Regions from separate parts of the Paeniglutamicibacter sp. ZC-3 genome, predicted to be linked through region 2. Evidence: riboswitches for the same ligand, from Rfam matches in the RefSeq annotation. Region 2 holds a riboswitch; the other holds the start of a gene.
The links. A riboswitch is a leader RNA that binds a small molecule or an ion and turns the genes downstream of it on or off. The one in region 2 is predicted to bind S-adenosylmethionine.
Positions count from the first base shown of each region.

Region 1: another riboswitch for S-adenosylmethionine. It lies ahead of OIU93_RS16355 (flavin reductase family protein); the one in region 2 lies ahead of OIU93_RS09440 (ABC transporter ATP-binding protein).

Region 1 covers NZ_JAOYTG010000018.1:75,748-78,949, reverse strand. Annotated here, with positions in the region: gene OIU93_RS16360 (DUF1801 domain-containing protein) at 350-775, shown strand; gene OIU93_RS16355 (flavin reductase family protein) at 870-1,379, opposite strand; SAM riboswitch class IV at 1,447-1,559, opposite strand; gene OIU93_RS16350 (dihydrofolate reductase family protein) at 1,803-2,429, opposite strand; gene rplI (50S ribosomal protein L9) at 2,643-3,098, opposite strand; gene rpsR (30S ribosomal protein S18) at 3,114-3,202, opposite strand, start outside.
Region 2 covers NZ_JAOYTG010000007.1:19,434-22,635, forward strand. Annotated here, with positions in the region: gene OIU93_RS09435 (aliphatic sulfonate ABC transporter substrate-binding protein) at 1-580, opposite strand, end outside; gene OIU93_RS09440 (ABC transporter ATP-binding protein) at 667-1,479, opposite strand; SAM riboswitch class I at 1,484-1,574, opposite strand; SAM riboswitch class I at 1,998-2,095, shown strand; gene OIU93_RS09445 (acyl-CoA dehydrogenase family protein) at 2,102-3,202, shown strand, end outside.

The DNA of each region.
Region 1 (3,202 bases), on a different contig from region 2:
CCACAAACCCAACACGGTTATCCACAGGCCGTGTGGATAACCTGTGAACCTTGCGGCGTGTTGTGTGCACAGTCTGGGGAGAACGTTGTGGATTACACCAATTTTCTCCTCAGAATAACGATTTGACTAGGCATTATGTAGATCAGGTCCTGTGGATACAAAGTATTTATCCACATCCTCCACACGCGGAAAAGTCGGTTATACACACAAAAACCCCGGGATTCCGGGCTTGGATTGGCGACCATTTCATAGTTACCCACAAGCTATCCACAGACACGCCGGGACTTCCCGCGGATCTGGGGATAGCGGGGATTGATGGAGATCACCAACGACTGACATACTGGGGCGCATGAGCGCCAACAAGACCGCCCCGACAGCCGTTGACCCGGCTCAATTCATATCGGCAGTGTCACATCCGACCAGGCGCGCAGATGCCGAGGTCTTGCTCCGGATGATGGAAGAGGTCAGCGGAGAGCCCGCGGTTATGTGGGGTCCGACAATCGTTGGGTTCGGAAGCTACCACTACAAGTACGAATCGGGGCGCGAAGGGGATGCCAGCGCCATCGGTTTCTCCCCGAGGGCGGCGAACCTTGCCCTCTACGGGCTGACCATTGCACCGACCGCCGGCCCCCTATTGGAGAAATTGGGCAAGTGCAAACGCGGGGCATCGTGCCTCTATGTGAACAAGCTTGCCGACGTCGACCTGGACGTACTCACCCGGCTTGCCCGTGACGGCTACCGGTACATGACTGGCGTGGTGCACCACTCGTCTTAGTAAAACGTGTTGGCAAAGGCAAAGGGCTCAGTCCCCGTGGCGTCGAATCATGGATTCGGTACCACGGAGGCTGAGCCCTCGCATTTCAGGTTCCCTAGGAGACCAGCTGTTCTGCATCCAGGCGACGGAATGCCGAACCGTGGAACACCAGCGGTGAGTGGGCGTTGTCGTGCGTCTGGTGGCCGTGCACGCGTAGCAGCACCACATGGTGGTCGCCTGCAGGAACCTCTTGCTCGACGGAGCAATCGAGCCACAGGGTGGCGTCATGCAGGAACAGCGCACCCTCATCGGTCGAATCAAGACGTAGCCCGGCGAACCTGTCCCCCGACTTTGAGGCGATCTGCCGGCACACGCCCTCGTTCTTTTCGCTGAGCACTGAAACCCCGATCCGCCCGTTGGTGCGCACCAACGGCCAGGTCTTCGAGGTGTTCTGGACAGCAAACATCACCAGCGGCGGATCCATGGAGACGCCAACCGTAAAGGACGAGGCAATGATTCCCTGCGGTTGCCCGTCAACGATGGCGCAGAGTGCGGCAATGCCGGATGGATGCTGGGCAAAGACGTTGCGCAGGGTGTCGGGGGTGAGGTCAGAGGTGAGTGTCATGGTGCTCAATCCTTCGGCTTCGGCCCACCATCGCGGTGCGTGCTACACACGCGCCAACCAACGAGGTGTGCGGTACTTGCCTCCGGGGTTCCGGTAGGCCGAATCATCACCTGGAGCACCCCACTACCGTGAGAGGGTTGCCGGCCAACGGGCCAGGGCCTTGCGTTGACACTCTTGATTCTTCACTAACGTTAGAAGAAATAATTACGTCTCGTCAAAGTTTGTTTCGACATACGAAGTCACGAAGAGTAAGAATCGAAGATTGTGCGATCATTTGCCTCGTTGGTACCAAAGTTGCCCGAGACGCCCGCATTCGTTCCCGAACGCGTGGACGACAGCTCTGGGGCCGAAGAAGACGATGACATAGCCCGGAATTATGGTTGGCATACGTGCCACAAACGCGGTGGCCGGCACCTCTTCCACCTACGAGAGGTCCGAAACTCCCGTATAAGTCGCATAGGACGCATCGCCGGTGCGTTCGTAGACCAGGATGGCAAGCCCGCCCGGGGTGCTCGTGGTGCTGGAGAGCCGAAGTCCTGTGGGTGCGCCTCCCTGCGGGAAGAGTCGCCTTCCATGGCCAAGGACCACCGGCGCCACCACCAGTCGCAGCTCGTCAATCAGCCCCTCGGCGAGCAATGAAGCGGCAAGCCTGGCGCTCCCGTGGATCTGCAGCTCCCTGCCGGGGCGCGCCTTGAGGTCGGCAACCCGGGCCGCCACGTCACCGGAGAGGACGATGGTTGGATCCCAGGTTCCCTCGCCAAGCGTTTGCGAGGCCACGTACTTGGGCAGGGAGTTCATGAGCACCGTGAAGGGGTCGTCCGGGTCGGTGATTTGCGGCCAGTCCCTGGCAAATGCCTCATAGGTGCGGCGGCCAAGCAGCAGCCCGTCCGCTTCGCCGAGCCATTGCGCGGCCTGTTCGATAAAGGCCTCGTCCATGTGCGGGACGAACCATCCGCCCTGGGTGAATCCGTCGGTGGTGTCTTCCTCGGGAGACCCGGGGCCTTGCGACACCCCGTCGAGACTCACAAACTCCGTTAATACCAGCTTCATGACCGCGCCTTCTCGCTTGTTTGGCTACCCTTTCCCGGGATTCGACGTGGCAGTCCATCCAGGAGGGCACTGCCCCATTTGGCCAAGCTACTCGACGGGAACGCCCGGCGCCAGACCCGATGCACCAGAGGAGGCCTTAAACCACTGCGGACCCCGCCGAGGGCGGGGTCCACAGTGGTTTGCCGTCACACAAGACGGCGGGTGCACAAGGAATTACTTCTTTGCGGCAACAACCTGCAGTGAAACGGTTGCGGAGACATCGGTGTGCAGACGCACGGTCGCGGTGTAGTTACCCGTCGACTTGATGTGGTCGTTGATCTCGATGTTGCGCTTGTCGATCGCGCCAACGCCGGCGGCTGCAACAGCCTTGGCGATGTCGTCGGTCTTCACGGTGCCGAAGAGGCGACCGGTAGCGCCGGCCTTGACGGTCAGCTTGACCGGCTTGGCGGAAAGCGAAGCGGCAAGTGCCTTGGCGTCTTCCAGGGAAGCAACGGCGCGAGCAGCACGGGCGGCCTTGATCGACTCAACCTGCTTCTCACCGCCCTTGGTCCAGGTGATGCCAAAGGCGCGCGGGAGAAGGTAGTTACGTGCGTAACCGTCCTTCACCTCAACGATGTCGCCTGCGGCACCGAGGCCGGTAACTTCGTGGGTCAGAATGAGCTTTGCCATGTTGGTATACCTTCCTTAGCCGCGGCCAGCGCCGGAGTAAGGCAGCAAGGCTACTTCACGCGCGTTCTTGATGGCCTGTGCGATCTTGCGCTGTTCCTGTACGG
Region 2 (3,202 bases):
CGTCCACGGAGCCATTTTCCAAGGCAGCGCGCCCATCGGCGTGCTGGAGGTTTTCCACCGTCACGTCGTCGGGACCAAGCCCTGCCTGTTCCAGGGCCTGCAGCAAGAAGAAGTAAGGATCGGTTCCCTTGGTGGCAGCCACGGATTTGCCCTTCAGGTCGGAGACCTCCTTGATGGGGGAGTCCTTGGCGACCACAAGGGCAGCCCACTCGGGCTGCGAGTAGATGTCGATGGTCTTGATCGGTGAACCATTGGAGCGGGCCAGCAGGGCGGCGGAGCCCGCGGTCGATCCCACGTCGATGGCGCCCGCGCGGAGCGCTTCGTTGGCCTTGTTGGAACCGGCCGACTGCACCCAGTTCACGGTGACGCCCTGGTCCTTCAGCGATGCTTCCAGCCAGCCCTTTTCCTTGAGCACCAAGCTCAACGGGTTGTAGGTGGCGAAGTCGATGTTGAGCGTCGTGGCTTCGTTGGCGCTGGCGCCGCCGGAGCCTTCGCCGGCGCAACCGGTCAGCAGTGCGGTGGCAGTTGCCAGCGCGGTGGTGGCGATGAGCGCGCGACGCGAGAAGAATTTGCGGTTCATAAGTGGTTTCCTTGAGTGTTCGACCGCACGCCAGTGCGGCGCTGGTTCTAAGAAGCGAGTGGAGTGGAAGTGATTGGGGGCCGGTGCTAGTGGCGGTGCGCGTCAACGCCGAGCGACGCCAGCAGCGAGCTGCGCATTCGGGCCAGGGCTTCATCGCTGCGGTGGCGCGGACGTGCGCCGGGGACCGTGAGGACCTGGGTGACGGTGGCGGAGGTGGCGCCGTTCGGGCGACCCAACACCACGATGCGGTCGGCCAACTGGAGCGCCTCGTCGACGTCGTGGGTGACCAGCAAGACGGTCGTCGGGTAGGCGCCGTGGATGTCCAGCAGCAGGTCCTGCATTTTCAGGCGTGTAAGTGCATCCAGCGCGCCGAATGGTTCATCCAGCAGCAGGACTCCGGGGCGTCGGGCCAGTGCCCGTGCAAGCGAGGTGCGCTGGGCCATGCCGCCGGAAATTTCCCGCGGCCGTAAGGTGCTGTGGGCATCCAACTCGACGAGTTCCAGGAGTTCGGCTACGCGGGTGGCGCCAATGGAACGGTCCGTACCCTGGGGAAGCCCCAAAGCCACGTTCTTTTCAACGGATTGCCACGGCAGCAAGCGCGGTTCCTGGAAAGCCACGGCGCATCGGGCGTCCAGGCCGTTGACGGCGGTGCCGTCGATCAGGACCTGGCCCGTGGAGGGTCGGTCCAGTCCGGAGACCGAGCGAAGCAACGTGGACTTGCCGCAACCGCTAGGGCCAAGGATTGCCACGACTTCGCCGCCCGCGATCTCGAGGTCGACATCACCCAACACTTTGCGACCGTCGAAGCTGCGTCCAACGCCTTTGAACGTCACGCGAAGCGCCGGGTTGGAGCCGCGTGCCGGTAGGGAAAGCGTGGGGTGGTCAAGCGTGGAAGTCATGTTCTCTCCATCGTTCCTGGCGGTAGCACCGGCCTCGGTCGAGGTGGTTGCTGCGGCGTCATGGAGCCAGATCTCTCGGCCGCTCGGGATGGGTTGTTACCTTCATCAAAGTCGATCCGGCGTCATGGAGGCAAGCCGGCCGTAATGTGACGAAACGTTCGACAAGCCGGAAAGAATCGGCAATCCATCGAATGAAATTTGATGAAATAGGGAATTTTCATCTTCTTTCCACGAGCGCCAAAGTGCCGGCGGGGGACCGCCCTCCCGGCCCGCGTATCACGCGTCCAGCCGCGTGAACCCGCTGTCGGGCGGGCCGGCTGAACCTGGGGCCCCGGGTCGCCTGACCTCCGCGCCAAGGCTGGTGTCTCGTCGAAGAAATGGTTGTCGGATCGGCGTTGGGTCGCTACTGAGCCGATGCCGCGGCGGGCCAGGAAGCCCGCTGTGCCCTGTGACGCACGTGCCATTTGTGACGAACCGGGTTGTCTCCGCTTCGCCGGGGCGTGTAGAAATATGTCCAACAACCATCCAGAGCGGCCGAGAGATCTGGCTCCATGACGCCGCAGCAACCCCTTCCCCTTAATTGGGCGGTAGGTGCTCACGCCAGGACCGATGGAGAGAATTCATGGCTATCGATTCATTTGCACTAGCGCACGCCGTCGAGGCGGACCCGAACATCTTTGGCGCCGTCAACCTCGACGCATTCACCGGCGACACCCCCGCCCGACACCTGCTCAAACTCACGCCGGGCGTTCCACTGAACGGTCACTATGACGAGTTGGCTGCGATTTTCCGCCCGGTCTTCGCCAAGATCGCGGTCGGGGCCGGCGAGCGCGATGCCAACCGGACTCTCCCCTTTGAACCTGTCGGTTGGCTGAACCGGGTGCGATTCGGGGCATTGCGCATCCCGGTGGCAGCAGGTGGCTATGGGGCAAGCGTGTCCGACTTGTTCCGCCTCTTGATCGAACTCGCCGAGGCGGATTCACAGGTGGCGCACCTGTGGCGCTCACACATCGGCTTCGTCGAATCCGTGCTGTTGCTTGAGGACGATGCCTTGCGGCACCGTTGGATCGAGCGCATTGTTGCCGGCCAGATCGTCGGCAACGCCTACACCGAGCGCGGCGGGAACCGGTTGGGCACGCTCAACACGACCATTGCCAAGCAGGGCGAACGCTGGATCCTCAATGGCGAGAAATACTATTGCACCGGCACGATCTACGCCGATTGGGTCGCCGTCGCCGTGGCGCATCCGGCCCGCGCCGGCCGCCAGATCGCGGTGGTCTCCACGCAGCATTCCGGGGTCAAGATCTTTGACGACTGGGACGGATTCGGGCAGCAACTCACCGGCACCGGCTCGACCACGTTCGAGAACGTCCCGGTGGACACGATCCTGCCCGACGAACAGCAGGTCAACGACCCGGAATCCGCCATCTTCCAGCTGGTGCTCCTGGGGGTCCAAGCCGGAATCACGCGCGCGGTTCTCAATGACGTGCGCTCGTCGGTCCAGGCCCGCACTCGAAGCTTCAGCACCGGAACGGGCGTTCCGGTGCGCGAGGAACCCCAGGTGCTCCAATTGGTCGGCGAGATCTCGGGCACCGCGTTCGCCGTCGACTCCATCGTCCTGGCCGCCGTGGCGGAGATCGAGATCGCGCTTGCCGATGCCTCGCTGAGCCCGGCAGAGCGGTTTGCGGTGTGTGAACTCGCCGCGGATCGGGCGCAAGCCGTG